2 regions of the Kitasatospora sp. NPDC088264 genome follow, and region 1 is predicted to be linked to the other one. Evidence: riboswitches for the same ligand, from Rfam matches in the RefSeq annotation. Region 1 holds a riboswitch; the other holds the start of a gene.
The links. Region 1 has a riboswitch for cobalamin ahead of metE (5-methyltetrahydropteroyltriglutamate--homocysteine S-methyltransferase). Riboswitches for the same ligand answer to the same signal wherever they lie in the genome.

Region 1 (15,335 bases):
GGGGCCGGTGTTGAACAGGAGGCTGTAGGCCTCGCGCAGGCCGTCGGCGTCCACGGTGGGGGTCACCTCGGGGTGGGCGAACAGGGCCTTGGGTTCGGAGCCGAAGGCGAGGCCGCCGTCGGTTTCGGCCCAGAACAGCGGCTTGACCCCGAGCCGGTCGCGGACCAGCAGCAGGCGCTGCTCGCGGTCGTCCCAGACGGCGAAGGCGTACATGCCCTCCAGGTGGTCGACCAGGGCGTCTCCCCACTCCTGGTAGGCGCGCAGGACCACCTCGGTGTCGCTCCGTGTCTCGAACCGGTGGCCCCTGGCGGCGAGTTCGGATCTCAGCCGGTGGTGGTTGTAGACCTCGCCGCTGTAGGTGAGCACCACCTGCGGGTGTTCGGGGCGGTCGGTCATGGGCTGGGTGCCGCCCTCGATGTCGATGACGGCGAGGCGGCGGTGGCCGAGCGCGGCGTGGCGGCCGAGCCAGACCCCGCCGGCGTCGGGTCCGCGCAGGGCCATGGTGTCGGTCATCGCCTGGATGACGGAGGCGGCCCCGTGGCCGATGTCCTGGTGGAAGGACTGGTGGAAGGACACCCAGCCGGTGATCCCGCACATGCTCGCGCTCCTGGGGTGAAGGGGTGTGCTCTGCCGGACGCTGTCGGCGACGGCGCCCGGCCCAGAAGTCGGGCCGGACGTCCGGGAAGTTCCGGGCAACCGCAGGATTCCCGGGGCGGGTCGGGCGGTGCCCGCGCGAAGCCCACCGGGGGTGCACCGCCGGGCGTCGGGCTCGGACGGAGGGGCGTCGGGCTCGGACGGCCGGACCGGTACGTCGGCCGGCGGCGTTCAGTTCCGGGGATCGGGCAGCGCGGGGTACGGGATGAAGGTGCTGGTGTGCTCGTCGAGCGCCAGCGGCCGGCCGATGGCGGGCGCGGCGCGCTGCGGGCACGCCGGGCGTTCGCACACCTTGCAGCCGAGCCCGATCGGGGTGGCAGCCGCCACGTCGCCGAGGTCCAGTCCCGCCGAGTACACGAGCCGTGCGGCGTGGCGGAGTTCGCAGCCGAGGCCGATGGCGAAGGTCTTGCCGGGGCGGCCCCAGCCGCCGGGTGAGCGGGTGACGGCGCGGGCGGTCCAGAGGTAGCGCCGGCCGTCGGGCATGGCGGCGACCTGGACGTGGACCCGGCCGGGGGCGGCGAAGGATTCGTAGACGTTCCACAGCGGGCAGGTGCCGCCGGTGCGGGAGAAGTGGAGGAGCCGGTTCCCCGGCGGGGTTCGCAGGTTTCGCAGGTTCGCAGGAATCCGCCGTACGGATTCCACCGATTGGCATGCTGGATCATCGGCCGTCCGACGAGCAGGCTCGGTCATGCAAGACCGAGAGCCATCGAGCGCCCCCGAGGAGTCCCGTGATCGAGCACCACGTCCGCGTCCACCCCAGTGCCGACCGGCTGCCGCGTGAGGAGCAGCTCGCCTGGAAGCTGGCCGCCGTCGCGACCGGCACCGAGGAGCTGGACCCGGCCAGCGTGAACATGGCCGTCAACCGGGTGATCGACAACGCGGCGGTGGCCGTCGCGTCGCTGCTGCGCCGGCCCGTGACGGTGGCCCGCGCCCAGGCGCTCGCCCACCGCGGCGCGCCGGGCGCCCGGGTGTTCGGCAGCCTGGCCCGGGTCTCACCGGAGTGGGCGGCCTGGGCCAACGGGACGGCGGTGCGCGAGCTGGACTTCCACGACACCTACCTCGCCGCCGACTACTCCCACCCCGGCGACAACATCCCGCCGCTGCTGGCCGTCGCCCAGCACACCGGCCGCAGCGGGGCCGACCTGCTGCGCGGCATCGTCGCCGCCTACGAGGTCCACGTCGCACTGGTGCGGGGCATCTGCCTGCACGCCCACCGGATCGACCACGTCGCGCACCTGAGCGCGGCCACCGCCTGCGGGCTCGGGGCGCTGCTGCGGCTGCCGACCGAGACGGTGTACCAGGCGGTGCAGCAGGCCGTGCACACCACCACGGCCACCCGGCAGTCCCGCAAGGGCGAGATCTCCAGCTGGAAGGCCTTCGCCCCCGCCTTCGCCGGCAAGGCCGCGATCGAGGCGGTGGACCGGGCGATGCGCGGCGAGACCTCCCCGTCCCCCGTCTACGAGGGTGAGGACGGCTTCCTCGCCTGGCTGCTCGACGGCCCGCAGTCCGACTACACCGTGCCGCTGCCCGCGCCCGGCGAGCCGAGGCGGGCGATCCTGGACACCTACACCAAGGAGCACTCCGCCGAGTACCAGGCCCAGGCGATCATCGACCTGGCCCGGCGGCTGCGCGAGAGGACCGGGCCGCTGGACGGCGTCCGCTCGGTCGTCCTGCACACCAGCCACCACACCCACCACGTCATCGGCTCCGGCTCGGGCGACCCGCAGAAGTACGACCCGCGCGCCAGCCGGGAGACCCTCGACCACTCGATCCCGTACATCCTCGCCGTCGCCCTGGAGGACGGCGCCTGGCACCACGAGCGCTCCTACGCCCCCGAACGGGCCCAACGCCCGGAGACCGTGGCGCTCTGGCAGAAGATCACCACGGTCGAGGACCCGGAGTGGACCGCCCGCTACCACGACCCCGACCCGGCCCGGCGGGCCTTCGGCGGGCGTGTGGTGATCACCCGGGACGACGGCACGGTGATCCAGGACGAGCTGGCCGTCGCCGACGCCCACCCGGCCGGCGCGCGCCCCTTCGACCGCCCCGCGTACGAGCGGAAGTTCCGCACCCTGGCCGAGGGCATCGTCTCCCCCGCCGACCAGGACCGCTTCCTGGCAGCCGCCGCCGACCTCGCCGAGCTGAAGGCCCCGGACCTGGACGAGCTGTTCCCGGCCGTCGACACCGAGACCGTGCGCGCGTTCGACGCGCTCCTCCCGAAGGGCCTGTTCTGATGCTGCACACCCGCACCACCCCCGCCCAGCGCCGCCGCGCCCTGCGCGAACGCCTCGCCACCGGGCGGCTGTTGACGATGCCCGGCGCGCTCAACCCGCTCTCCGCCCGGCTCATCCAGGACCTCGGCTTCGAGGCCGCCTACCTCTCCGGCGCCGTCCTCGCCGCCGACCTCGGCCTGCCCGACATCGGCCTCACCACCGCCACCGAGGTCGCCGCCCGCGCCCAGCAGACCACCCGGGTCACCGACCTCCCGGTGCTGATCGACGCCGACACCGGCTTCGGCGAACCCATGAACGCCGCCCGCACCGTCCAGCTGATGGAGGACGCCGGCCTCGCCGGCCTGCACCTGGAGGACCAGGTCAACCCCAAGCGCTGCGGCCACCTCGACGGCAAGGCGGTCGTCCCCCGCGAGGACATGACCCGCCGCCTGCGGGCCGCCGTCGACGCCCGCCGCGACCCCGACTTCCTGCTGATGGCCCGCACCGACGCCCGCTCCGTCGAGGGACTGCGCGCGGCGATCGACCGGGCCAAGGCCTACGTCGACGCCGGAGCCGACGCGATCTTCCCCGAAGCCCTCGCCGACGAGGCCGAGTTCGAGGCCTTCCGCAAGGCCGTCGACGTCCCGCTGCTCGCCAACATGACCGAGTTCGGCAAGTCCCCGCTGCTCGACGCCCGCACCCTCCAGGACCTCGGGTACGAGATCGCGCTCTACCCCGTCACCCTGCTGCGCCTGGCCATGGGCGCGGTCGAGGACGGCCTGCGCACCCTCGCCGCCGAGGGCACCCAGGAGTCGCTGCTGCCGCGCATGCAGACCCGCTCCCGGCTGTACGAACTCCTCGGCTACGAGCAGTACGCGGCCTTCGACACCGCCGTCTTCGACTTCACCCTCCCGCCCGGCGCCTGACCCCGCATCGGAGACCAGCCATGCCCACCACCGCGCCCGGGATCCACCGCGGACTCGCCGGAGTCGTCGTCGACACCACCGGGATCTCCACCGTCATCCAGGAGACCAACTCCCTCACCTACCGCGGCTACCCCGTCCAGGACCTCGCCGCCCAGCGCTCCTTCGAGGAGGTCGCCTACCTGCTGTGGCACGGCGAGCTGCCCGACCCCGGACAGCTGCGGGAGTTCCGGGCCCTCGAGGCCGCCCTGCGCCCGCTCGACCGCACCACCACCGAACTGCTCGCCAAGCTGCCCGAGACCTGCCACCCGATGGACGTGCTGCGCACCGCCGTCAGCTTCTTCGGCGCCGAGGACCCCACCGAGGACGACGGCCGCCCCGCGCCCCACCTCGCCAAGTCCCTCACCCTGCTGGCGAAACTGCCCACCGTCGTCGCCGCCGACCAGCGCCGCCGCCGGGGCCTGGCGCCCATCCCGCCGGACCCCGGGCTCGGCTACGCGGAGAACTTCTTCCACATGTGCTTCGGCGCGGTGCCCGCCCCGGAGGTGGTCCGCTGCTTCGAGATCTCCCTCGTGCTGTACGCCGAGCACAGCTTCAACGCCTCCACCTTCACCGCCCGCGTCGTCACCTCCACCCTCTCCGACCTCTACAGCGCCGTCACCGCCGCGATCGGCGCACTCAAGGGCCCCCTGCACGGCGGCGCCAACGAGGCCGTGATGCACATGCTGGAGGAGATCGACGCCCCCGCCCGGGCCGCGCAGTGGCTCGACGAGGCGCTCGCCGCCAAGCGGAAGATCATGGGCTTCGGCCACCGCGTCTACCAGCACGGCGACTCCCGCGTCCCGATCATGCAGGCCGCCCTGGACGCCCTGGTGGCCCGCAGCGCCGACCCCCGGACGGCCCGGCTGGCCGCCCTGCACGCCGCACTGCGCGAGGCGATGCTGGAACGCAAGGGCATCCACCCCAACCTCGACTACCCCGCCGGCCTCGCCTACCACCTGATGGGCTTCGACACCCCCGTCTTCACACCCGTCTTCGTGATGAGCCGCATCACCGGCTGGACCGCCCACATCACCGAACAGCTCGCCCACAACTCCCTGATCCGCCCGCTCGCCTGCTACGACGGCCCCGGCCAGCGCCCGGTGCCGGGGCTGTCACCGAGCACGGCGTAGGGAACGCGGCTGCGGCGGTCCGGCTCGACCGCCAGGCGCCCGCCCGCCGGCGGGCGGGCGCGCTGGACGCAGTCGCGGCGCTCGCAGATCCGGCAGCCCAGCCCGATCGGGGTCGCCGCTCCCGGAGCGTCGAGCGCGACGCCCTCGGCGTAGACGAGGCGGTGGGCGTGGCGCAGCTCGCAGCCGAGCGCGACGGCGAACTCGCTGCGCGGTGCGCGGTGCCCGAAGCCGCCGTGGGAGACGGTGCGGGCGATCCAGAAGTAGCGCTTCCCGTCCGGCATCTCGGCGACCTGGGTGAGGATCCGGCCGGGCGCGGAGAAGGCCTCGTAGACCGTCCAGAGCGGGCAGGTGCCGCCGAGGCGGGAGAAGTGGAAGTCGGTCGCGGACTGGCGCTTGGAGATGTTGCCCGCCCGGTCGGCGCGCAGGAAGGAGAACGGGACGCCGCGTCGGCCCGGACGCTGGAGGGTGCTCAGCCGGTGGCAGACCGTCTCGAACCCGACCCCGAAGCGGGCCTGGAGCAGCTCGATGTCGTACCGAAGCTCCTCGGCGGCCGTGTGGAAGGCGGTGTACGGCATCAGCAGGGCGCCGGCGAAGTAGTTGGCCAGGCCGATCCTGGCCAGGTCGGCGGCCTGGGGTGAGGTGAGGCCGGGCCCGGCCGCCGCCACGAGCGTGTCGAGCAGCGGCCGGTGCTCCAGCAGGGCCAGTTGGGTGGCGAGTTGGAAGGCACGCCGGCCGCCGGCCAGCCACGGTGAGAGCCGCAGCGTGCCGGCCGCCGGATCGTAGCGCCGCAGGTCGCCGGGCCGCCGGTGGTCGGCGTCCAGCACCCGCACCCCGTGCCGCTCGCCGAGGCGGGCGGCCAGCGCGGCGGCGGTGCGGCCCGCGGTCGTCGTCGCCAGGCACCGCGCGGTCCGCTCCGCCGCCTCGTCCAGGGCGGCGATGTGGTTGTGATGGGTGTAGAAGAAGTCCCTGACCTCGTCATGGGGTTCGGCCGGGCGGATGCCCGCCCCGGTGCCGGGCTCACCGAGGTCGACGACCCGCGCGAGCGCCTCGCGGTAGCCGCGGTGCAGCGCGACCAGGGCCCGTGCCACCTCCGGGTGGTTCCGGCTCACCTCCGCGATCTCCTCCGTCGGCACGGCTCCGCCACAGGCCTCGTCCGCGAGCACGGTGCGCAGGTCGGTGCCGAGGCGTTCCTCCTCGGCCTCGGAGAAGAACTCCGGGTCGACCCCGAGCACCTCGGCGATCCGCAGCAGCACGGCGGCGGTCAGCGGGCGCTGGCTGTGCTCGATCTGGTTGAGGTAGCTGGTCGAGATGCCGAGCTCGCGCGCCAGCTCGACCTGGTTCATGCCGTGCTCGCGGCGCAGTCGGCGCAGCTTGGCGTGGGCGTAGATCTTCCGCCCGGTCGGACGTGGCATGGCGCGTACTTCCTCTCTCAGACCCGGTTGGTTCGGATCGCGGCCTCGACCCGGACGGCGTCGGCGGTGTCACGGACCTCGTGCACCCGCACCGCCCAGGCGCCCTGCGCGGCGGCCAGGACGCTGGCCGCCGCGGTGGCCGCGTCGCGTTCACGGGCCGGACGGGCCTCGCCCGTCCGCGGGTCGGCCAGCAGCTCGCCCAGGAAGCGCTTGCGCGAGGCCGCCACCAGGAGCGGGCGCCCCAGTACGCGCCAGGCGTCCAGTGACGCCAGCAGCGCCCAGTCGTCCTGCCGGCGTTTGGCGAAGCCGAGGCCCGGGTCCACGATGACCTGGGCGGGGTCGACCCCGGCCGACACCACCGCGTCCATCTGCCGTGCGACCTCGCGGATCACCTCGGCCGCGACGTCCTCGTACGCGGCCAGCTCGTCCATGTGGGCGGACTGCCCGCGCCAGTGCATGACGACGAAGGGCACTCCGGCCCTGGCCGCGGCGCGGGCCATGCCCGCGTCGGCCCGGCCCCCGCTGACGTCGTTGATGATCCGGGCGCCGGCCTCCACCGCCGCTTCGGCGACCCGGGCCCGCATCGTGTCGATGCTGACCAGGACGCCCTTGTCGGTGAGCGAGCGCACCACCGGCAGGACCCGGCGCAGTTCCTCCTCCTCGGACACCCTGGTCGCTCCCGGCCGGGTCGACTCCCCGCCGACGTCCACGATGTCCGCGCCCTGCTCGGCCAGCAGCAGTCCACGGTCCACCGCGCGCCCCGGGTCCAGCCAGCGGCCGCCGTCCGAGAACGAGTCGGGGGTCACGTTCACGACTCCCATCACCGCGCACCGATCCCATCCGGGCAGTCCCGACAATACCTGCGAAGGTCTTTTCATGCGCCCATTGTGCCGCCCGCCCCACCCGTCTCCCAACTCGTACCACCGAGAGAATTCGTATCACAGAGTGGACACCTGAGGACTACCGCGAGCCCGGCTGGTTAACCTCCTGCCATGACACTCGGAATTCCCTCCACGCGCACGGATCGGGCGACCTCCGTCCGCGAACTCCTCGCGGCCGGCAGGCTTTCCTATTCCTTCGAATTCATGCCGCCCCGGAGCGCCGAAGCGGAGGTCGGCCTGTGGAATGCGATCCGGCGCCTGGAAGCGCTGTCCCCCACCTTCGTCTCCGTGACCTACGGCGCCGGCGGGTCGACACGGGAGCGGACGGTGAACGTCACCGGCCGCATCGCGCAGGAGACCACCCTCACGCCGACCGCCCACCTGACCGCAGTCGGCCACAGCGTCGCCGAACTGCGGAACATCCTCGGCCACTACGCTGACCAGGGAGTTCGCAACATCCTGGCGCTGCGCGGCGACCCGCCGGGCGATCCGCTGGGCACCTGGCACCGCCACCCCGACGGAGTGGAGTACGCCGCCGACCTGGTGCGGCTGATCAAGGAGTCCGGCGACTTCTGCGTCGGCGTGGCCGCGTTCCCGGACCTGCACCCGAGGTCCCCCGACTGGGATTCCGAGATCAGGCACTTCATCGAGAAGTGCCGGGCGGGAGCCGACTACGCCATCACCCAGATGTTCTTCGACGTGGACAGCTACCTCCGTTTCCGGGATCGACTGGAATCGGCCGGCTGCACCGTTCCGGTCATTCCGGAGATCATGCCGGTGACCAGTATCCGGTCGCTTCGGAGGATTCCGACGCTGACCACTGCCGCCATTCCCGATGATCTCTCCGAAAGCATGCTGAAGCACCAGGACAACCCGAAGGCCGTCCGGTCGATCGGTATCGATCAGGCCACCGGAATGTGCCGGCGCCTGCTCTCCGAGGGAGTTCCCGGGCTGCATTTCATGACCATGAACTTCTCCACGGTGACGACGGAGATCTACCAGAACCTCGGGCTTCCCGGGTCCGGGTGAAACGGGCCGGGCCGCCGTTGCGGCCCGGCCCGGGGACGGTCCCGGGCCGACCCGGCCGGGCGCCGCACGGCGTGCGGGGCCCGGCCGGGTCGCGTCACCGGGGGGTCAGCCGGCGAGCTCCGCGCGCAGGTGGCGGGCGGCGCCGACGAGGCTGTCGAGCGAGGCGCGGGTCTCCGTCCAGCCGCGGGTCTTCAGGCCGCAGTCGGGGTTGACCCAGAGCCGCTCGGCGGGGATGGCCGCGAGGCCCGCGCGCAGCAGGGCGATGGCCTCGTCGGTGCTCGGGACGCGCGGGGAGTGGATGTCCCAGACGCCCGGGCCGACCTCGCGCGGGTAGCCGGCCCCGGCGAGTTCGCCGGCGACCTCCATGTGCGAGCGGGTGGCCTCCAGCGAGATGACGTCCGCGTCGAGTTCGTCGATCGCCGTCATGATCGCGCCGAACTCGGCGTAGCACATGTGGGTGTGGACCTGGGTGTCGGCCCGCACCCCGGAGGTGGCGAGGCGGAAGGACTCGGTCGCCCACGCCAGGTACGCCGGGCGGTCGGCGGCGCGCAGCGGCAGGGTCTCGCGCAGGGCCGGCTCGTCGACCTGGACGACGGCCGCGCCGGCGGCCTCCAGGTCGGTGACCTCGTCGCGCAGGGCGAGGGCGACCTGGCGGGCGGTGTCGCCGAGCGGCTGGTCGTCGCGGACGAAGGACCAGGCGAGCATCGTGACGGGGCCGGTGAGCATGCCCTTGACCGGGCGGTCGGTCAGGCCCTGCGCGTAGCCGAACCAGTCGACGGTCATCGGGTGCGGGCGGGAGATGTCCCCGGCCAGGACCGGCGGGCGCACGTACCGGGTGCCGTAGGACTGCACCCAGCCGTGCCGGGTGGCGAGGTAGCCGGTGAGCTGTTCGGCGAAGTACTGGACCATGTCGTTGCGCTCGGGCTCGCCGTGCACCAGGACGTCCAGTCCGGCCTTCTCCTGGAAGGCGATGACCTCCCGGACCTCCGCCTCGATGCGCTCGCGGTAGGCCGGGGCGTCGATCCGGCCCGCCGTGAGATCGGCCCGCGCGACCCGCAGTTCGGAGGTCTGCGGGAACGAGCCGATGGTGGTGGTCGGCAGCAGTGGCAGGCCGAGCCGGGCGCGCTGGGCCTCGGCCCGCTGCGGGTAGGCCTGGGCGCGGCGGGCGTCGTCGGCGGTGACGGCGGCGGTACGGGCGCGCACCGCCGGGTCGTGGGTGATCGGCGAGTTGGCGCGCGAGGCGAGGTCGGCGCGGTTGGCGGCCAGGTCGGCGGCGATCGCCCCCGTGCCCTCGCGCAGGCCCCGGGCCAGCAGCGCCACCTCCCTGGCCTTCTGCTTGGCGAAGGCGAGCCAGCGCAGGATCTGCGGGTCGACGTCGCGTTCGGCGGCGGCGTCCAACGGCACGTGCAGGAGGGAGCAGGACGGCGCGACGTCGACCCGCTCGGCGAGGCCCAGCAGGGTCGCCAGGGTGGCCAGCGACTTCTCCAGGTCGTTGATCCAGATGTTGCGCCCGTCGACCACCCCGGCGACCAGCCGCTTGCCGGGCAGCCCGCCGACGGCGGCCAGATCGTCCAGGTTCGCCGCGGCGGGCCCCGTGAAGTCCAGCGCCAGGCCCTCGACCGGGGCCTTGGCCAGCACCGGCAGGGCCTCACCCAGGCGGTCGAAGTAGCTCGCGACCAGCAGCTTCGGACGGTCCGCAAGGCCGCCCAGCTCACGGTAGGCGCGGGCGGCGGCGTTCAGCTCGGCCGGGGTGCGGTCCTGCACCAGCGCGGGCTCGTCCAGCTGCACCCACTCGGCGCCGGCCGCCTTCAGGTCCGCCAGCAGCTGCGCGTAGACGGGCAGCAGCCGGTCCAGCAGGGTGATCGGCTGGAAGTCCTCGGCGACACCGGGGGCGGGCTTGGCGAGCAGCAGGTAGGTGAGGGGGCCGACCAGCACGGGGCGTGCGGTGTGGCCGAGCGCCAGCGCCTCCCGAAACTCCCCGACGGCCTTGGCCGGGTTCGCGGTGAAGACGGTGTCCGGGCCGAGTTCGGGCACCAGGTAGTGGTAGTTGGTGTCGAACCACTTGGTCATCTCCAGCGGCGCGACCTCCTGGGTGCCGCGCGCCATGGCGAAGTAGCCGTCCAGCGCGTCCGCCTCGACGGCCGCCCGGTGGCGGGCCGGGATCGCGCCGACGGCGACCGTGGTGTCCAGTACGTGGTCGTAGAGCGAGAAGTCGCCGGTGGGCACTTCCGAGGCCCCGGCCTGGGCGAGCTGCGCCCAGTTCTCCCGGCGCAGGCCGACCGCCGTCTCCCGCAGGGCGTCGGCGGTGACCGTGCCCTTCCAGTAGCCCTCGATGGCCTTCTTCAGCTCCCGGCCCTGGCCCTGCCGGGGGTAGCCGTACACGGTGGCCCTGGTTGCCGCGGCTGCGGACTTCGTGGTCAAGGGACTCTCCTTCGCGAGTCTGGCTCCTCAAGTACCCGGGGACGGGACGAGAGCGCGAAGGGATGACGAACCGGGCGGCGGCTCACGTCGATGCGCGTGCCGGACCCGCCTGGTATGGTCGCCGACCCGCCCACGAGGTCACCGGGATATCCGCACGCGGAACGGTCCGCGGGCGGGCAACGGGCAGGTCTTCGGACTCGTGGGCGCACCGGGCCTGTTGGCGTCCGGTACCTACTGGCCATCGCTTCCCAGACCCGTCCCGGGTCCAGTGCGTATGACGGCGGTCGTTCCCACTCACCGCTGCGGGGCAGTCCCGGATTCCCACCGGGTTCCCTCTTGCGACGTCCTGCCTGGCGGGCAGGACGAACCAGCTGCGTCGCCAGCTTAGGGGCAAACCGCCGGGGCCGACGCGGAATTCACGGAAGCCGTCCGCATGGTGAGACTCCCTCGCCGCTCGCGGAGCCGATGGCGGAGCCGTTCGCGGTGTCGTTCGCGGTGACTCGTCGACCGTCCGGGGCCTCGAAGCGCACCATGGGCTCGAAGTTGGCGCGGCGGGCCGCGCGGCGGAAGACGGTGAGGACGGCCGGGCCGACGACGAGCACGGCGGTGAAGGTGGTGACGGCACGGCCGGTGTCCCAGCCGAGCGAGGTGGCGAGGTCGAAGAGCAGGTAGCGGTGCCACTGCTCGGTGAAGGGCAGCCCCGGCAGGTAGGCGATGGAACTGTTCGGGTCGGTGGAGAACGGCCAGAAGGAGAGGTTGAGGAGGAAGCCGAAGAGGTACCCGGAGAACGCCCCGTACGCGGCCAGCATCGGGACCTCCCAGCGCCGCCGCCGGGTTCTCGGCAGGAGCCCGGCGAGCATGCCGACGAACGCGCAGCCGAACATCTGGTACGGCATCCAGGGGCCGACGCCGCCGGTGAGCAGCGCGGAGGCGAACAGCGAGGTGCAGCCGAGGGTGAAGCCGAAGCCCGGGCCGAAGACCCGGCCGGCCAGGACGAGGACGAAGAAGACCGTCTCCACTCCGGCGGTGCCGGCGCCGAGCGGGCGCAGCCCGGCGTTGACGGCCGACAGGACGCCGAGCATGGCGAGGGCCTTGGCGTCGATGCCGCCGGCCGCGATCTCCGCGATGACGACGGCGAGCACCAGGACCAGCAGGGCGCCGAAGATCAGCGGCGGGGCGTAGGAGGAGCCGAACTTTCCGGGGGCGACGACGAACGGCCAGGTGAAGGCGACCAGGCCGATGAAGGCGGCCAGGGCCGCGACGACGCGGGCCCGGCCGGGGATCCGGACGGCACTCACCGGGCGGCCTGCGCGGGCGCGAGGGCGGCGGCGACCTGTCGGGTGGTCAGGTAGGGCAGCGGGGCGAGGATCTTGGCGGTCTGGGGGGCGAAGGTGGGCGAGGCGACGATGACCTCGGCGGTGGGGCCGTCGGCGACGATCTCGCCCTCGGCCATCACCACCACCCGGTCGGCGGCGGCGGCGACGAACTCGACGTCGTGGGTGGAGACGACGACCGTGCGGCCTTCGGCGGCGAGGGCGTCCACGATGCCGGTGAGCGCTTCCTTCCCGTGGTAGTCGAGCCCTCGGGTGGGTTCGTCCAGCAGCACCACCCGTGGCGCGGCGGCCAGTTGGATCGCCAGGACCAGGGCCAGCTTCTGGCCCTCGGAGAGGTCCCGGGGGTGGGTGCCGTCGGGGATCCCGGGGGCGAGCCGGTCGAGGATCTGCCTCGCGGTCGGGCCGGCTGTGGTCGGGCCGGCGACGGTCGGGCCGGCTGCGCGGTGGGCCTCCAGGTCGCTCTGGGCGAGTTCCTGGGCGACCGTCTCCAGGTACAGCAGGTCGGTCGGGGTCTGCGGGACGAGCCCGACGAGCTGTCGGGCCCTGGCCGCGGAGAGCCGCTTGGGGTCCATGGCCGGCCCGCTGTCGGCTCCGAGGACCTGCACGCTGCCACCCTGTCGCGGGCCTGAGCCCTGGAGGGCCCACAGGAGCGAGGACTTGCCCGAGCCGTTGCGCCCCATCAGCGCCGTGACCTCGCCGGCCCGCAGACCCAGCCCGATCTCCCGGACGGCGGTCACCTGCCCGTACCGGACGACCACCCCTCGGGCGTCCAGCACCCGTTCCCCCGCCACCGCTGCCCGGCGCGGCGGAGGAACGGGCACGTCGTTCAGCCGCTCCCGCAGCGGGGCGGCGGCGCGCCGGGCGTCCCGGACGGAGAGCGGCAGCGGCCGCCACCCGGCCAGCCGCCCGAGGTCGACGACCGGCGGCGCGATCGCGGTGCGCCGGAAGACCTCGGCGGGCGGCCCGTGCACGACCGTGCCGTCGCCGGGCAGGTAGGCGACGCGGTCGGCGTACTGGACGACCCGCTCCAGGCGGTGTTCGGCGAGCAGGACGGTGACGCCGAGGTCGTGGACCAGACGGGTGATGGCCGCGAGCACCTCCTCGGCGGCGGTCGGGTCGAGCGCCGAGGTCGGTTCGTCCAGGACCAGGACGCGCGGGTGCGCGGTGAGCACCGAGCCGATGGCGACACGCTGCTGCTGGCCGCCGGAGAGCTCGTGCAGGGCGCGGTGGCGCAGGTCGGCGAGGCCGAGCAGGTCGAGGGTCTCCTCGACGCGCTTGCGCATCACCGCCGGCGGGACGGCCAACTGCTCCATGACGTAGGCCAGTTCCTCCTCCACCGTGTCGGTGGTGAAGCCGGCCAGCGGGTCCTGCCCCACCACGCCGACCACGTCGGCCAGTTCGCGAGGGGGGTGGTGCGCGGTGTCCCGGCCGTCCACGGTCACCCGGCCGCGCAGGGTGCCGCCGGTGAAGTGCGGCACGAGGCCGTTGACGGCGCCGAGCAGGGTCGACTTGCCAACGCCGGTGCGGCCGACCACCAGGCAGAGCTCGCCCTCCGGGATGTGCAGGTCGACGTCGCGCAGGACGGGGGCGGTCTCGCCGTCGTACACCACGCCGACCTGGTCGAATCGGATCACGTGCTCACCTCGGGGGTCGTGCGGTCGGCGCCGGTGCGGCGGGTCCCGGCGGCGGGCTCCGGGGTACGCCCGGGCTCCGGGGTACGCCCGGGCGGAGGCGCGATGACCCCGGCGGCGCCGGCCAGCAGCAGGGCGAGCACCGGGACGAGCGGCAGGCTCGGCCAACTGAGCGGGTAGAGCGAGGGGTTGAGATCGGTGGCGGCGTAGCCGACGGTGGCGAACAGCAGGACGGCGGCGGTCACCCCGCAGCCCGCGACGCCCCACTCGGCGGCCCGCCAGCGGTCCGGCCGGTAGGTGGTGCGCCGTACGCGCCGGCCGCCGAGGACCAGCCCCGCCACGCAGAGCAGGGCGCCCGCGAGGAAGGCGGGAAGTCCCAGGGCAGCGGGGGCGGTTCCGTCCAGGAGCCCGTACACCCCGGCGCACAGGCCGCACATGCCGAGCAGCATCAGGGCGCCGGTGATGCGGCGGGAGCGGCGGGTCGCGGTGCCGGAGCGGCCGTAGCCGCGCGAGTCCATCGCGGCGGCCAGGTGCAGCGAACGCTCCAGCGCGTCCTCCAGCACCGGGACGACGATGCCGCGCAGCGCGCGGATGCCCTTCCGCTGCCCGGCGCGCAACCGCCGTGCCCGGGCGACGCGTTGGACGCTCTGCACCAGCTGCGGGGCGACGCTGAGCGACACCGTCACGGCGACGCCCAGCTCGTACAGGGCGCCGGGCAGGACGCGCAGGGCGCGCTTGGGGTTGGCGAGGGTGTTGGCGGCGCCGATGCAGCAGATCAGGCAGGCCAGGCGCAGCCCGTCGAAGGCGGCGGAGAGGGTCGCCTCCAGGGAGACCGGCCCGCCGATCTGGATGCCCGCGTACCAGGCGGGGGTGGGCAGGTGCGGGAGCGAGAAGAGCAGGTGGTCGTGCGGGGTGATGCCGGTGGCGAAGACGCACCGGAACACCACCCGGATCGCCACCACGGTCAGAGCCAGCCACAGGTAGTAGGTGAACCCGCGCGCCCACGGGGCCTCGGTCCGGCGGGCGGTGACCACGTAGCCGAGCACGGCGAGGACGAGCAGGAGCAGCAGCGGGTTGGTGGTGCGGCTGGCCGCCGTCGCCAGGGCGAGCGCCCAGGTCCACCAGGCCAGCGGGTGCAGGTTCCGGGGGCTGCGCCGGCTCCCGGCGTCCCGTCCGGGGGTGGGCTTCGGCTTCGGGGTGGGCTTCGGGGGGCCGGCGTCGGGTTTGTCGGGCATGGTCACCGGATCACTCGGCCCGGCGGCGGCGCCGTCGCGCGACGACCACGGTGGCCGCGCCCAGCGCCCCCACGAGGGCGGTCGCGATGACGGCGGGGGCCATCGACCCGGAGTCGTGCGGGGCGTCGGCCACCGGATTGGCGTCCACCACGCCGCCGGGCACGGCGGAGGTCGACGTCGGCGCGGCCGCGGCCTCGACCGTCTGCGGGGTCGGCTGATCGCTCGGGGTGTCCGTCGGCGGCGCGGTGGACGGCTCGACCGGCACCGGTGTGGCGGGCACGGGCGTCGGCTCGGGCGCTCCGGGCGGAGTGATGCCGTCCTCGGGGGTGGCGGCGGCGCCGGGCCCCGGGGTAGTGGCGGGCGCGGGCGGACGGGCTCCGCCCGCCGGGGGCTTGGCGGGGGCCGGGGCCCGGCCCGATCCGGTGCCACC
Region 2 (15,335 bases), on a different contig from region 1:
CTGCGCCGGTACCAGCGGCCAAAGGCAGGCCTGCTCCGTCAAAACAAAGGTGAAGCTCTTGGTGACGTCGCGGAGTACGGCTTGCCGCTCAAGCTTCTTGGCGATGACCCTCGAGTGATCGCCGGGGATCTGGGCCAGACTGGCGTTGACGTACGCCGGCGTCGAGAGCAGTCCGGTGATCATGGTCGGCAGGAAGTGGCGGGGTTCCGTCGAGGTCCGCTCAAGGCTCGCCAGCTCAACCTGCTTCTTGTCCGCGCCGTTTCAGCGGAGGATTCTGGCGTCCTGCCGCTCTGGACCCGCGAGCCGTGCTGAATCCGACCTGTTTTCCACTGAGGATTCCTTTGGATTCTTATTCTCGAAGGAATTCGTCTCGGATCCCTTCGACCAGTGCGCGCATGTCGTCTCCGTGTAGTGCTACGGCATCGAATTCGGAGAATTTTGACAGATAGACGCCGACATCTCGTGGATCGTGAGTGGTGATCTCTGAATGGAACGTCTCCACGATGACCAGGCGATCGTCATACATGCTGAAGCATGTCATTGGGAAGTCCGGCATTCGTCTGGCGAGGGGAATAGACCCGATGGTCACGTTGGGAAGGCGGGACAGTGACACCAGGCGATCGAGCTGTGTAGCCATGACGGCAGGAGGACAGATCCGCCAGCGTAGTACATGTTCACAGATGAGGAAGTGGAACTGCCGCTGGCGGTCGTACAATACGGCCTGGCGCTCCAGTCGAGCTGCGATCGTTTTCGTCTTCGCCTCTTCTGGCAGCTCTGGGTGCAAGGCGAAGACGGCCGAGACATATTCGGCGCTCTGGAGCAGTCCAGGAATCAGCTGTCCCTGGAAGAGTCGGAGAAGGCCTGTTCGGGCTTCGATGGCTTTGATGGCGTGCTGGTGCTTCCAGTGGCCCATTCGGCGGAGTTCCCGCCAGGCGACCTCTTCGGTCGCCGCGCCGCGGGCTGCCTCCAGGAACTCTGCTTTGGCTTCGCCTGATATGCCGAGCGCGGTCAGGATGAGGTCCACGTCCTGCACGCTCGGCAGGGTCTTGCCGTTTTCGATCTTCGAAAGCTTGGCTGGAGACATGGAAGCCCTGCGGGCGACGGTCTCGGCTGTCTTGTCCGAGGCGATCCGTAGCGCCCGCAGGGCTTTGCCCAAGTCCTTGTGCTGTTCTCCGCTCAAGCCGCCGAGTACTCCCCGAAAGGCACGGCGTTCGTCAGAGCGATCTCCCGGTACTGCTGGTACTCGCTCAGGTAGTCGTCGGGCAGGAGTTCGGCTCCGAGGAACTGCCCTGCATCCGTGTAGTGCATCCGGTAGACCTGGGCGTCATCGAACAGCCAGAAGTCGTGGTCCGGTAGCCCGGCCACCTTCTGGCGAGCCGTGTCGATGATGCCGATCGACTCGCCGGCCTTGATGTTGCCGGGGTACGACGCCAGCTCGTAGCGGAGGTAGTCCGACAAGGGGGAGTGGAGGACGTGCACCCGGGCCACGTGCTTGCCCAGATCCGTCATGGAGCGGACCCAGGGGTTGTCGAAGCGGCCAGGCGGCAGCCCCTTGCCGGCGAGGAAATCCGCGAACTCTTCACGTTCGTCGTCCACGTCGTAGACGGCCAGAGTTTCGAGCCGGAAGGCCGTTCGCTCGAACGTCTTGAAGAGACGGCCGAAGTCTTCACCCTTGAGCATGGAAGTACCCCTCCAGGACCGCAGCGGGGATCACGACCGCCGACTCGCCGTCCGGCAGGTTCAACTCCGCCAGACGGTAAGGGTCGGTGATCGCGTATCCCTGGACCATGTAGTCCCCGTTCTCGGTGCCCCACAGCGTGGGGCACGATCCGTCGTTGCAGGACCCATTCCCAGACAGCCAACGCAGCATCAGGTGCCTCCAGTCGCCGGTGGTTCCTGTCTTGGCCGATGCTCCCGGCTCTCTGGGCGCAGGGTCAAGAACCTGATCTTTCCAGAACGGGAAAGTCGTTCGACCGCCCCCGCCCGGTGTGAACGCCGGGTGGGGGCGGGGGAGTTCAGGGGGATGGGGTGGGCGGTCGGGTCGGTACAGACAGAGGTGCCCCGCGCGGCGGTGAGCCGGGCGGGGCACCTCTGGTGTGTCTGCGGGTTTAGAAGTCGTCGTCGAAGGCGACGGAGCCCTCGACGGCGACCTGGTACGCGGAGACGCGGCGCTCGAAGAAGTTGGTCAGCTCCTGGACGTTCTGGAGTTCCATGAACCCGAACGGGTTCGTCGACCCGTAGCGGATCGGCAGGCCGAGGCGGGCGAGGCGCTGGTCGGCCACGGCCTCCAGGTACTGGCGCATGGAGTCGGTGTTCATGCCGGCGAGGCCGTCGCCGCACAGGTCCTGGGCGAACTGGAGCTCGGCCTCGACGGCCTCCTCCAGCATCTCCGTGACCTGCTTGGCCATCTCGTCGTCGAAGAGGTCGGGCTCCTCCTCGCGGACGGTGTCGACGACCGACATCGCGAAGTCCATGTGCATGGACTCGTCGCGGAACACCCAGTTGGTGCCGGTGGCCAGGCCGTGCAGCAGACCGCGGGACCGGAACCAGTACACGTACGCGAACGCGCCGTAGAAGAACAGGCCCTCGACGCACGCCGCGAAGCAGATCAGGTTCAGGAGGAACGCGCGGCGGTCCTCCTTGGTCTGGAGCGAGTCGATGTGGTCGACGGCGTTCATGTACTTGAAGCAGAACTGCGCCTTCTGGCGGATGGAGGGGATGTTCTCCACCGCGGCGAAGGCCGCGTTGCGGTCCTCGGGGTCGGGCAGGTAGGTGTCGAGCAGCGTCAGGTAGAACTGGACGTGCACGGCCTCCTCGAACAGCTGGCGCGACAGGTACAGCCGCGCCTCCGGGGAGTTGATGTGCTTGTAGAGGCTCAGCACCACGTTGTTGGAGACGATCGAGTCCCCGGTGGCGAAGAAGGCGACCAGGCGGCCGATGAGGTGGCGCTCGCCCTCGCTGAGCTTGGCCAGGTCGGCGACGTCGGAGTGCAGGTCCACCTCCTCGACGGTCCAGGTGTTCTTGATCGCGTCCCGGTACCGGTCGTAGAACGACGGGTAGCGCATCGGGCGCAGGGTCAGCTCGAAGCCGGGGTCGAGCAGCATCTTCTCGCGGTCGGGGGTGCTCACTGGCAGGCCTCGCAGGACTCGGGGTTCTCCAGGGAGCAGGCCAGCGCGGCCTCCTCCTCCGGGGTGAGGGTCGGGGTGTTCACGGGCACGGGCGCGGACGAGGACGCGGGCGCGGGCGCGGCGGCGCGGGCGGTACCGGAGGCGGCCTGGGCGATCCGGGTCGCCGGGCGCGAGCGCAGGTAGTAGGTGGTCTTGAGACCGACCTTCCACGCGTAGGCGTACATCGAGCTGAGCTTGCCGATGGTCGGCGCCGCCATGAACAGGTTCAGCGACTGGCTCTGGTCGAGGTACGGCATGCGGGCCGCGGCCAGGTCGATCAGCGCGCGCTGGGGCAGCTCCCAGGCGGTGCGGTACAGCGAGCGGACCTCGGCGGGCAGCCAGCCCAGCTCCTGGACGGAGCCGTTGGCCTCGCGCAGGGCGTCGCGGGTCTGCTGGTCCCAGACGCCGAGCTCCTTGAGCTCGCGCACCAGGTACGGGTTGACCTGGAGGAACTCGCCGGACAGCGTCTCGCGCTTGAACAGGTTGGAGACCTGCGGCTCGATGCACTCGTAGACGCCGGCGATGGACGCGATGGTCGCGGTCGGCGCGATGGCCAGCAGCAGCGAGTTGCGCAGGCCGGTCTCGGCGATGCGGGCGCGCAGCGCGGTCCAGCGGTCGGCCCACTGCGGGGCGGCCGTCGGGAAGTGGTCGATGTGCAGCTCGCCGCGGGCGGCGCGGGTCTCGCCGTAGGCCTCGTGGCGACCCAGCTGCTCGGCCAGGTCGGCGGAGCGCTCGTACGCGGTGAGCATGATGCGCTCGGCGATGAGGGTGGACAGCCGCGCGGCCTCGGCGGAGTCGAAGTCGATCCGCAGCTTGAAGAAGACGTCCTGGAGGCCCATCACGCCGAGGCCGACCGGGCGCCAGCGGGAGTTGGAGGTGCCGGCCTCGGTGGTCGGGTAGAAGTTGATGTCCACCACGCGGTCGAGGAACGTCACGGCGGTGCGGACGGTGGCGTCGAGGCGCTCCCAGTCCATGGCGCCGAGCAGGTCGTCGACGGAGGCCCCCGGGGCGACGTGGGCGCCGAGGTTGACCGAGCCGAGGTTGCAGACGGCGGTCTCGGAGTCGTCCGTGACCTCCAGGATCTCGGTGCACAGGTTCGAGGAGTGCACCGTGCGGCCGGGCAGCGCGGTCTGGTTGGCGGCGCGGTTGGAGGCGTCCTTGAAGGTCATCCAGCCGTTGCCGGTCTGCGCCAGGGTGCGCATCATCCGGGCGTACAGGGTCTGCGCGGGGATGGTGCGCACGGCCTTGCCGGCCAGCTCGGCCTTGCGGTAGGCCTCGTCGAAGTCGGAGCCCCACAGGTCGACGAGCTCGGGCACGTCGGCGGGGGAGAACAGCGACCAGTCCTCGTTGGCGTTGACCCGGCGCATGAACTCGTCCGGGATCCAGTGCGCCAGGTTGAGGTTGTGGGTGCGCCGCGCCTCCTCGCCGGTGTTGTCGCGGAGCTCCAGGAACTCCTCGATGTCGGCGTGCCAGGTCTCCAGGTAGACGCAGGCCGCGCCCTTGCGGCGGCCGCCCTGGTTGACGGCGGCGACCGAGGAGTCGAGGGTGCGCAGGAACGGGACGATGCCGTTGGACTTGCCGTTGGTGCCGCGGATCAGGCTGCCGCGCGAGCGGATGCGCGAGTAGGACAGGCCGATGCCGCCGGCGTGCTTGGACAGCCGGGCGATCTGCGCGTAGCGGTTGTAGATCGAGTCCAGGTTGTCCAGCGGGGAGTCGAGCAGGTAGCAGCTCGACATCTGCGGGTGCCGGGTGCCGGAGTTGAACAGGGTCGGCGAGGAGGTCAGGTACTCCAGCCGGCTCATCAGGCCGTACAGCTCGGCGACCTCCCGCACCGACTGCTCGCTGTCGCCGACCGCCAGGCCGCAGGCGACGCGGAGCAGGAAGTGCTGCGGGGTCTCGATGACCTTGCGGGTGATCGGGTGGCGCAGCAGGTAGCGGGACTGCACGGTGCGCAGGCCGAAGTACTCGAAGCGGTCGTCGCCGTGCGCGTCGATCAGCGCGTCCAGGGCGGCGGCGTGCTTGGTGACGAAGGCGGCGGTGGTGTCGCCGATCAGGCCCTCGGCGTGGCCGACGGCGATCGAGGCGGCGAAGGAGCGCGAGCCCTGGCTGTTCGCCTCGTCGACGATCTCCAGGGCGAGCAGCCGGGCGGCCAGCTTCGAGTACTGGGGGTCCTCGGCGATCATCGACGCGGCGGCGTCCACGGCCAGCCCGCGCAGCTCGGCGAAGTCCGAGCCGGCGTGGCGGCCGCGCAGCGCGGCGGCGGCGACATGGCCGGGGTCCACCTGGGGGAGATCGACGCTGCGGTCGGTGAGCAGCCGAAGGAGCGCGCCGCCGGGGTCGGAGACCGTCGGGTCGGTGGGGGCGGGGCCGGTGCCCTGGGCGGGCAGGGTGGCTGAGGCAGCGGTGGTCAAGGCGCTCTCTCCTGGCGGCGATCGGCGGCGGTGATCGGGGGGTACCGGGCCGTTCGGGGCAGGGGAGCACGGCACGTACGCAGGAAGCGTCGCGCGACAGTGGCGTCCCCGGCCCGCCCGCGAGGCCCGGAAGGTAGTTCTCGTGCTGGCGCGGCCTCTGCGGGAGGGCCCGTGCGCACACCGTCGGCAGGTACTCGGACTCGCGGGGCGGCTACTGGTAGCCGCCCGCTCACCGCTGCGGGGCAGTCCCGGATTCGCACCGGGTTCCCCTGCATCGACAGCAGGATTGAGCATACATCTAGTGGTGTCTCTCTGATGCGACCCCACATGTAGTACGGCGCGGTGTGTCGGAGCGATAACCGGTGGTGCCGGGAGGGGGCGGGTCGTGGCCTTGGGGCGCCTCGGATCCGGGCTCCCGGCGCCCTGATTCCGGGCCCCGGCGTCCTGGTTTCGATACGGAACGGTCACCGGGCGGACCGGTTGCCGCGGGCATGCCCTACGATCTGGGCGCATGAGCGAGCGAAGCGCCGAGGGGCGCGTTTCGCGAAGCGATCATCGAGCGAAGCGAGGGGGCGCGTGAGCGACGGAACTGGCGCACCCGGGCAGGGTCCGCAGGGAACGCCTCCCACCGGGCCGGGGGACGCGCACGGTCAGCAGCCGCCGGTGGTGCCCGGTCCGGTGTTGCCGCCGAGCGGGGGCTTCGGGCCGCCGCCGGCCTCGTACGGGCCTCCGGTGCCGCCCGCGCAGCCGGTGGCGCAGCCCGGTCCGCCGGGGCAGCCTCCGCTGCCGCAGCCGGGACCGCCAGGGCAGCAGCTGCCGCCGCAGTGGCAGCCGAACCCCCAGGCGCACCCCCAGCCGCATCCCCAGGCACACCCCCAGCCGCATCCGCAGTCGTACCCGCAGCCCCAGGCGCCGCAGCGCGCCGAGCCGAACTGGGAGGCGCTGGCGGACCGCAACGCGGCGGACGGCAAGCGCCGCCGCCGACTGCGGGCCCTCGGCGTGGCGGTCGCGGTCGTCCTGGTCGGCGGCCTGATCGCGGGCGGGGCGGTGCTGCTGACGAAGGGCGGCGGCGACAAGCCGGTCGCCGGGCCGATCGCCTCGGCCTCCAACCGGCCGTCCTCCGCCGCATCGGGTGCCGCCCGGAGTGCCGCGCCGAGTGCCGCCGCAACCCCGGGCGGGAACCCGTCCGGCACCCCGGGCGGAGCGCCGGACGACCCGTCGAAGCCGATCTGGGAGGCCGCCACCGACCCGGCGCCGCAGGACGCGGGGGCACTGTTCTCCGCGCTCCAGGTGACGGTCAACGGTGCCACCTGGAACCGGACCTTCGTCTCGCTGGACTCGCCCTGCTGGGACGGGAACTCGACGACCGGCGGGCTCGGCAAGGTCCTCGGTGACCAGGGCTGCCAGAAGGTGCTCCGGGCGACCTACGTCTCCGGCGACAGCGCGGTGACCGTCGGCGTCGCGGTCTTCGACCACAAGATCCAGGCCGAGACTTCGATGAAGAGCTACACCGGCCACCTCAAGGGCGCCGTCGCGCCGGGCGCGCCGGCCTTCTGCGCCACTCCGGGCTGCACCAACACGCACAACACCCTGGGCCGGTACGCCTACTTCACGGTCGAGGGCTCGGCGAAGGGCGGCGACACCGCCGACGCCACCGCCACCGCGGCGGCCGTCGGCTTCGGCGAGCACGTGAAGGGCCAGCTGCTCCAGCGCGCCAAGGCCGCGTCCGCGGCCGCGCCGGGTGCGCCGGGGGCCGCCGCGGCCGGCTGATCCGCCGTGGCACCCCGGCCCCGGCGGGTTCGCTCGCCGGTGCCGGGGGAGTGTGGCAGGCTCTCGGGGCAGTCATTCGCACGAGTGTTCCGGTTGTGTCCGCCTGGGCCGGTGCCGGCGAGCAACCGGAGGAGCGGTCCGTGGCCCTGCCCAGAGCCCTGCGCGGCAGGCCCGCCGTCCTGGCCGCGGCCGGGGTCGTGGTCGCCGCGGGCGCCGTGGCGCTGTTGCAGCGTGACGGCCGGGCCGACGGCGAACGGCCCGCCCGCGTCCCGGTGACGGTCGGCCTCCCCGGCCGCACCCTGCCGCCGGAGGTCGGCCGGGACCTGCTCGCCCGGGATCCGCAGGCCTCGCCGAACGCCCGGGCCGTCCAGCAGCTGCTCGCCGACCTGGAGGACCGGGCCCGCACCGGGCAGAGCGGCGGGACGGTGATCGGCCAGCACGTCGAGGCGCACAACGAGCGCAACAACCCCGAGTACGGCGACTACCGTGGCACCAAGCAGGTCGGCTACTACTACAAGAAGGCCGCCGACCTCACCGGCAAGCTGCCCGGCTTCGTCGAGACCGACCTCGGCCCCGGCTACGGCCAGACCGGCTGGGGCGTCGGCGACCCGCGCTCCTACTCGGCCGGCCGGTGGCCCACCTGCCGGGCCGGCTGGCAGTACACCGACGACGCCGTCGACCTGCTCTCCGCCGTCTGGTCCGGTCACCCGCGCGCCGACGACGGCAGCTACGGCACGGCCGGCGTCCAGCACAACTGCGACGGCACCACCACCGAACTGCCCGACAACGGCGGGGGGCCGGCCGGGATCGTCGGCATGTCCTTCCACCAGCCCTACCCGGGTTCGGACGTCAAGTCCTTCGAGCAGGTGCTCTGTTCGAACTCTCCGGCCGCCAAGGACAAGGGCTGGTTCGGCCGGGTCGTCGACAGCGCGCACGACACCCCCGAGTACCGCGCGCTGATGACCGACCTGTCCTACCTGGCCGACCACCTGGAGTACCTGGCCGCCCACGACGTGCCGGTGCTGCTGCGCCCGTACCACGAGATGAACGTGCAGGACTGCTCCCGCAGGTTCTGGTGGTCGGGCCAGAAGCCGGCCGACTACCAGGCGCTGTGGCGGATCACCTACCGCTACCTGGTGGAGACCAGGGGCCTGCACAACCTGCTGTTCGTCTGGACGCCGGTGTCCTGGGACGGAGCCCCCGGCGCGGACCCGTGGGACTACTACCCGGGCTCGCAGTACGTCGACGTGGTCGGGGTGGACGACTACAGCGGCAGCCCCGCGCACCCGATCGGCACCGGCGAGGTGTGGACCAAGCGGTACTACGACGGACTCGCCGGCTACGGCAAGCCGCGGATCCTGGCCGAGTCCTTCGCCGTCCCGGTCAACTCCCGCCAGCCGGACACGCTGCGGCGCACGCCCTGGACGATCTGGACGGTCTGGGGGCAGTCGCTCACCTCGGACAACCTGACGCTGGACCAGCCGCGCAACTCCAGCGCGGACGTCAACGCCACCTACCACAGCCCGCTGGCGCTCACCGGCGGCGCCGGCCCGTTCGGCGCGAACGTCGACTGGGGCGGCCTGCACGTTCGTTGAGCCGGTCCGCAGGGTCGTCGAGCCGCCCCCGCGCGTCCGCCGAGCCGGTCGCCGTGAGGTGCGCTACACCACCGAATTCCGTTGAACGGCCGGAATACCGTGTCCGTTGTGCCGTGTGGCATCCTGTGGCGGCGAAGCCGAGGGGCTGACGCCGGGACGGGCCCGGCGGGGCGGGGGTGCGGGATGGGACAGGCGCGTGCGATGCGCGCGGCCGGCGGCATCGCCGTCGGCTGGGGCGTGGTGCTGCTGGCTTGGGCGGCGTACAACTGCTTCGGCCAGGTCGGGTTCGCGACCTACGTCAAAGGCATCTTCTACTACGGCGGTACCTCGGTGGACGCCGAGACCGGCAGCCTCAACTACGGCCTGATCTACCTGCTTTCGGGAATCCTGCTGCTGCGCGGGCGCAGTTGGGCGCTCGGGGTGGCGGCCGGCGTCGCTCTGGTCGAGGGGTACAACCGGGTGCGCAGCCTGACCGGCGCGCTCCTGGACAAGCCGCAGCGGGAGTGGTTCACCAGCACCACCGAGGGCGGGCTCAAGCTCGCGACCTTCGCGCTCGGCGTGGCCGTCACCGCGGCGCTGATCCTGCTGCTGGCCCGGCTGAAGTGGCGGGAGCAGCGGGCGCCGGAGGCCGCGGCGTCGGGCGGCCAGGTGCACTGGTCACTGCTGCAGACGATCCCGGCCGAGTCGGCCCCGGGCCCGCAGCCGTACCAGCAGCCGCCGTTCCAACACCAGCCCGCCTGGCCGCAGCCGCAGCCGCAGCCGCAGGCCGCCTGGCCACCGCAGCCGCCCTTCCAACAGCAGCCGCAGCCCGCGTGGCCGCAGCAGCCCCCGGCCTCGCAGCCGCAGTCGCAGCCCGCTGCCTGGCCGCAGTCGGCGCCGGCCCAGCCGACCCAGCCTTCGCAGCCGTCACAGCCGGTGCCGTACGCGCAGCAGCCCGCCCAGCCGGCCCCGCACCCGTCGACGCTCGCCCAGCAGCCGTGGCCCGCCGCGCCGCCGGTGACGCCCGGTCCGGTCGCCCCCGGCCCGGCCGTGTCCCCGGTCGACCGCCCGCCGACGGACCGCCCGCCGACGGACCGCCCGCCGCAGGCCTGAACCTCCGCAGCCCCGGACCGCTCGCGAACGACCCGGCTCCCGCACGGGATCGGCCCGACACCAGACGAGGAGCGACTTTCGCCATGCCATCGACATCCCCCGCACGGACGGTGCTCACCACGTCCCGCGAGGCCGCCCGGCTCGCCGAGCGACAGATGTCGTGGAAGCCCCGGGTCCTCCCGTTCTACTTCTCCTTCACGGTCATCTTCGCCTTCTCGGTCTGGGCCTACGTGCCCAACCCCACCCCGCTCGGCTGGACGATCACCATCCTGTGGGGGATGCCGGTGTTCGGCGTCCTGATCGGCTTCCAGGGCGTGCTGATGGTCCGCCGCCGGCTGCGCCAGGTGAGCCGGATGACGCCGGCCGTGCCGGTCGAGGACGACTTCCTGATCGTGCTGGTGCCGACCATCGGCCGCCACGACACCTATCCGGCGCTGGAGCGCTCGGTGCTCTCGTACGTCGAGCACCTGCCGGCCTACTTCCCGTGGATGCGGGTGGACGTCCTCACCGAGGAGGGCTGCGCGGCCGCCGAGAAGATCGACGGTCTGGCCGCCCGCAACCCGCTGATCCGGGTGGTGACCGTGCCGAAGGCCTACGAGACGGCCAACGGCACCAAGTTCAAGGCCCGCGCCAACCACTACTCGCACGAGCTGCGGATCGAGGAGGGCGAGGCCGAGGACGACGTCTGGGTGCTGCACATGGACGACGACACCGGCGTCGGCCCGGACACCGCCGCCGCCGTCGCGCAGTTCGTCAACCGGCAGCGCCGGGCCGGGGACGACGCCAAGCACATGGCGCAGGGCATCCTGACGTACCCGCGGGAGAACGCCGTCTCCACCTTCACCTGGCTCGCCGACGCGATCCGCCCGGCCGACGACATCGCCCGCTTCCGCGCGATGACCGGCACCGGCACCCCGATCGCCGGCGTGCACGGCGAACTGCTCCTGATGCGCTCCTCGGTGGAGGCCACCATCGGCTGGGACTTCGGCCCGAAGACCATCGTCGAGGACGCCCAGATGGCGCTGAACTTCTGCCAGCGCTACCCGGGCCGCAGCGACTGGTTCAACGGGCGCTGCTACGGCGCCTCGCCGGCCGGGGTCAAGGACTTCCTCAAGCAGCGCGAGCGCTGGGCCTGGGGCCTGGTCGCGCTCTGCTTCAACAGGACGATCCCGCTGCGGTACCGGCTGTTCATCGGGATGGGCATGGTCAGTTGGGTGCTCGGCCCGCTCCAGCACGTCGGCCTGGTGCTGCTGGTCGCCTGGTTCACCGGCACCTGGAACACCTCCCCGGTCACCCAGTCCGTGGTGCTGGTCTGGTCGATCAACTTCGCCTACGTCATCTGGACGTACTGGGAGGGCCTGCGCCTGAACGTCGTCGCCTCGGCGAACCACCGGCGCAAGTGGTGGGAGCCGATCGTCGTGGTGGCGGCCATCCCGCTGTTCTCCTTCCTGGAGGGCTGGGGCGGCCTGCGCGGGCTGGTCAAGTTCCTCAAGGGCGAGGAGAACAAGTTCGTCGTCATCGCCAAGCCGGCCTGATCGGAGGTCACCGCTGTGAAGCGCCCCGCCATCTTCATCCTGCCGACCGTGGTGGTCGCCATCACCGTCGCCGTCCCGGTGGTCTGGGGGGACCACCCGCTCAAGTTCGTCCACCAGCGCCCGACCGCCGTGCACTGGGCCGGCTCCGCGACCGAGCAGGGACGGGTCTGGGGCTTCGGCAAGGACGCGCCGCCGGTCGAGGACACCGGCCCCAGGGTGGCCCGCCCGTGGGCCGAGGGCAGCCCCGAGTGGGGTGTGCAGGTGTACTGGCTGGACGATCCGGCGGACCCGGACAACTTCGTCCAGGGCAAGGTCGACCGCATCGTCAAGTACGTCGTCGGGCTGAACGCCAACTCCCTGTCGGTGACCTTCCCGTACTACACGACGGGCACCAGGTCGAACGCCGTCGCCGCCCGGCCGACCACCCCCACCCCGGAGCGGCTGGCCCTGCTGCTGGACGCCGCCCACCGGGCGGGCCTGCGCACCACCATCCGTCCGATCATGGACGAGGACGTCTTCGACTACCTCAACACCCTCAAGTGGCGCGGCAACATCGCACCGACCGACCGGGACGCCTGGTTCGCCAGCTACGCCGCCTTCCTGACGCCCTACCTGAAGACCGCCCAGGAGCACTCCGCGGCCGAGGTCACCATCGGCACCGAGTTCAACTCGCTGGAGGGCGACCCGCGGTGGCCCGGTCTCATCGACCAGGCGCGGAAGACCTTCCACGGCGAGCTGGTGTACGACGCGAACTTCGACAACTGGTCCAAGGGCCCGATAGCGGTACCGGCGGACGGCACGGGCGTGGACGCCTATCCGCCGGCCAAGTCGGCCGGTGACGACGCCCCGGTCGCCGACCTGAGGGCCAGCTGGAACGCCTGGCTCGACAAGCGCGGCAGCGGTCCGCAGCCGACCACCAAGCTCACCGAGGTGGGCATCCCGGCGCAGAAGGGCGCCTACAAGACGCCCGGCGAGTACTACAAGAAGACCGAGCTGAACGAGACCGTCCAGGCGACCTGGTTCACCGCGGTCTGCCAGGTGGCGCAGGAGCGCAAGCTGCGCGGGCTGTACTTCTGGTCGCTGTACTTCGGCATCGACCCGAACCTGCCGACCAACCAGGACACCCCGCGGATGGACTACGCCGGGCGCCCGGCCTCCGAGCAGGCGATCCGCGACTGCTTCGCGCAGACCTACGAACTGCCGCCGTCCTAGGCTCCGGTCAGGGCGCGGTCCGGCCGGGCTTGGCCGAACTCGGCCGGCCCGTGGGCTTGGTGGTGGTCGGCGTCGTGGCCGTCGGAGTCGGCGTGGGTGTGGGCGTCGGTGTCGAGGTCGGCGTCGGGGCGGCCGTGGGCGGCCCCGACGGCGGTCCGGTCAGTCCGTCCGCGATCTGCTGCTCCAGCCACGGCGTCACGAACCGCATGCCGGCCGGAGTGAGGTGCACCCCGTCGTTGGCGGGGGTGACCCAGTGGCCGTCGCGGTCCTTCCACGCGCAGGTCTCGTACGGGCAGAAGAAGGTGTTGAGGTCGACCAGCCGGACGGCGCCGGCGGTGGCCTTCACGTAGGCGGCGACCTGCTGGTCGTAACAGGTGCCCCAGCCCTTGTCGATGGCGCCGTTCTCGACCCGTTCGTTCATCAGCAGCACCCGGGCGCCGGGCGCGCGGCGACGGACCTGGTCCACGGCCTGGGTGAGCTGGGTGGTGTAGCGGCTCCTGTAGTCCTCCTCGCAGGGGCTGAGCCAGCTGCCGTCGAGGTACTGCTCGGCGGCGTCCCAGCCGAGGTGGATCACGACGGCCTGCGGGGCGGCGCCGGTGAGTCGCCGGTCCCACGCGGCGGCCCGGTCGCGGCACTCCCGGCTGGTGTCGAACTCCTCGCCGGAGGTGGTGCGCACCTTGTCCGGGTCGAACACGCCGCAGCCGCTGATCCCGCCGTCGACCACCCGGTAGCGGTCGCCGTGCCGGTAGAGGCCGGTGGCGAGGTCCTGGGCGAAGGAGTCGCCGAGGACGAGGACCGCGGGCTTGCCGCTCGGCCCGGACCGCATGTCGTACTGGACCCAGGCGGGCAGGTACCAGGCGCCGGTGGTGGCCACCGCCGTGGCGACGGCCAGCAGCGGGACGGCCGGGAAGGCCCGCCAGCGCAGCACCCGCAGCTTCTCGGTGCCGGTGTGCATCAGCCAGGCCAGCACCCAGGAGAGCGGTGCGCCGATGGCGAGCAGCAGTTGCGGCGAGATGTCGTCGACGTAGTGCTGGAGCAGCCAGTACACCGGCAGGTGGAGCAGGTAGAGGCTGTAGGAGATGGTGCCGGTGAGCCGCAGCGGGGGCAGTGACAGCAGCCGGACCAGCGGGCCCCGGTCGTGGCAGAGCGAGGCGGCCAGGACGGCGGCCAGCGCCGCGACCGCGGCCAGCCCGCCCTGGTAGAGCAGCGGCTCGTGGTAGCCGCTGACGGACAGGCTGGCCCAGACCAGGCCGCCGAGGGCCGCGGTCCCGAGCAGGGCGGGCGCCAGGGTGTCGGCCGCTCCGGAGCGGTCGAGCAGGCGCCGCCGGGAGCGGGTGGCGCCGTCGCCGCCGGGGGCCGCCGCGCGGACCTGGCGGCGCAGCCGCAGGTGGACGGCGAAGGCGGCGGTGGCGCCGGCCGCGAAGCCGACCGCGCGGGTCTCGGTGCCGAGGTAGAGGCGGTCGCTGTTGTCGCCGTTCCACATCAGCGGGGCGACGAGCGCGGCGACGACGAACAGCCCGGCGGTGACGACGCCGGTCGCGCGCAGCGAGCGGCGGCAGAGACCGAAGACCGCGAGCAGCAGCAGCGGCCAGAGCGCGTAGAACTGCTCGGTGATGCTGAGCGACCACATGGCCGCGAGCGGGTCGATGGAGGCGAAGTGCTGCCAGTAGGCGTCGCCGCGGGCCAGTTGGGCCCAGTTGGCGACCTGGCCGAGCGCGGCGAGCGCCTGCGGGCGGAGGTCCCTGACGTCCCGTAGCGGGCTGACCAGTGCGGACAGCGCGACGACGAGGAGGACGGTGGCGAGCAGTCCGGGCAGCAGCCGCTTGGCCCGGCGGCGGTAGAAGACGCCGAGCCGGATGCCGTCGGTGCGGTCCAGTTCGCGGATCAGCACCAGGGTCACCAGGAAGCCGGAGAGGACGAAGAAGACGTCCACGCCGAACAGGCCGTTCTGGAACCAGTTGGTGTGGTAGAGCAGGACGGAGGCGATGGCGAGGCCGCGCAGCCCGTCGACCGCCGGGAAGCGGACGGAGGGCGGCAGCGGCCCGCGCGGCCGGGGCGCCGGTGCGGGGATCGCGTAGCGGCTGGTGGCCGGGGGCTCGATGCCCCGGGACGTGCGCATGTCCTGGAGCGTGGGGCCGCTCGCGGGCGTGCCGAGGCCGGGCCCGTCGTCCATGTGGTGCGTCCCCCCGGGATCGGTCGGCTGCCGCGACGTGGCATCAGACGTGATCTGTGGTTTATATCAAAAGACGTCCGTTGATCGTCTGTCGGTCACCGGGGAGGAGGAGGGCCGACGACGCCCCGGCCGGGCTCAGAACGCCAGGCTGTAGACCATCAGGTCCATGCCCGGGTACGGGGACCAGTCGCGCTCGGGGGTGCGGCGGAAGCCGGTCCGCTCGTAGACGCGGTGGGCGGCGGTCATCTGCGGGCGGGTGGAGAACGCCATGCCGTCCAGGGCGAGTTCGCGGCTGCGGGCGATGGTGGCGCGGACCAGGGCCTCGCCGACGCCCCGGCCGCGGGCGGCCGCGGCGGTGGCGAGCATCCGGATCTCGCCCT

Region 2: it holds a riboswitch for cobalamin, as region 1 does, so the genes downstream of both, AB0O82_RS29465 (ribonucleoside-diphosphate reductase subunit alpha) here and metE (5-methyltetrahydropteroyltriglutamate--homocysteine S-methyltransferase) in region 1, are expected to answer to the same signal.

The regions. Positions count from the first base shown of each region.
Region 1 is NZ_JBFBIR010000014.1:141,912-157,246, reverse strand. Features, by position in the region: gene asnB (asparagine synthase (glutamine-hydrolyzing)) at 1-597, opposite strand, end outside; partial or broken gene AB0O82_RS14470 (short-chain fatty acyl-CoA regulator family protein) at 826-1,227, opposite strand; gene AB0O82_RS14465 (MmgE/PrpD family protein) at 1,383-2,888, shown strand; gene prpB (methylisocitrate lyase) at 2,888-3,793, shown strand; gene AB0O82_RS14455 (bifunctional 2-methylcitrate synthase/citrate synthase) at 3,814-4,962, shown strand; gene AB0O82_RS14450 (short-chain fatty acyl-CoA regulator family protein) at 4,908-6,374, opposite strand; gene folP (dihydropteroate synthase) at 6,392-7,252, opposite strand; gene metF (methylenetetrahydrofolate reductase [NAD(P)H]) at 7,367-8,284, shown strand; gene metE (5-methyltetrahydropteroyltriglutamate--homocysteine S-methyltransferase) at 8,390-10,705, opposite strand; cobalamin riboswitch at 10,870-11,092, opposite strand; gene AB0O82_RS14430 (ECF transporter S component) at 11,122-12,003, opposite strand; gene AB0O82_RS14425 (ATP-binding cassette domain-containing protein) at 12,000-13,673, opposite strand; gene AB0O82_RS14420 (CbiQ family ECF transporter T component) at 13,670-14,905, opposite strand; gene AB0O82_RS14415 (hypothetical protein) at 14,916-15,335, opposite strand, start outside.
Region 2 is NZ_JBFBIR010000051.1:7,351-22,685, reverse strand. Features, by position in the region: gene AB0O82_RS29490 (DUF5753 domain-containing protein) at 1-234, opposite strand, end outside; gene AB0O82_RS29485 (helix-turn-helix transcriptional regulator) at 350-1,180, opposite strand; gene AB0O82_RS29480 (DUF6879 family protein) at 1,177-1,680, opposite strand; gene AB0O82_RS29475 (hypothetical protein) at 1,667-1,789, opposite strand; gene AB0O82_RS29470 (ribonucleotide-diphosphate reductase subunit beta) at 2,109-3,104, opposite strand; gene AB0O82_RS29465 (ribonucleoside-diphosphate reductase subunit alpha) at 3,125-5,554, opposite strand; cobalamin riboswitch at 5,746-5,889, opposite strand; gene AB0O82_RS29460 (hypothetical protein) at 6,311-7,348, shown strand; gene AB0O82_RS29455 (glycosyl hydrolase) at 7,489-8,943, shown strand; gene AB0O82_RS29450 (hypothetical protein) at 9,127-10,035, shown strand; gene AB0O82_RS29445 (glycosyltransferase family 2 protein) at 10,119-11,570, shown strand; gene AB0O82_RS29440 (hypothetical protein) at 11,586-12,782, shown strand; gene AB0O82_RS29435 (acyltransferase family protein) at 12,790-14,955, opposite strand; gene AB0O82_RS29430 (GNAT family N-acetyltransferase) at 15,091-15,335, opposite strand, start outside.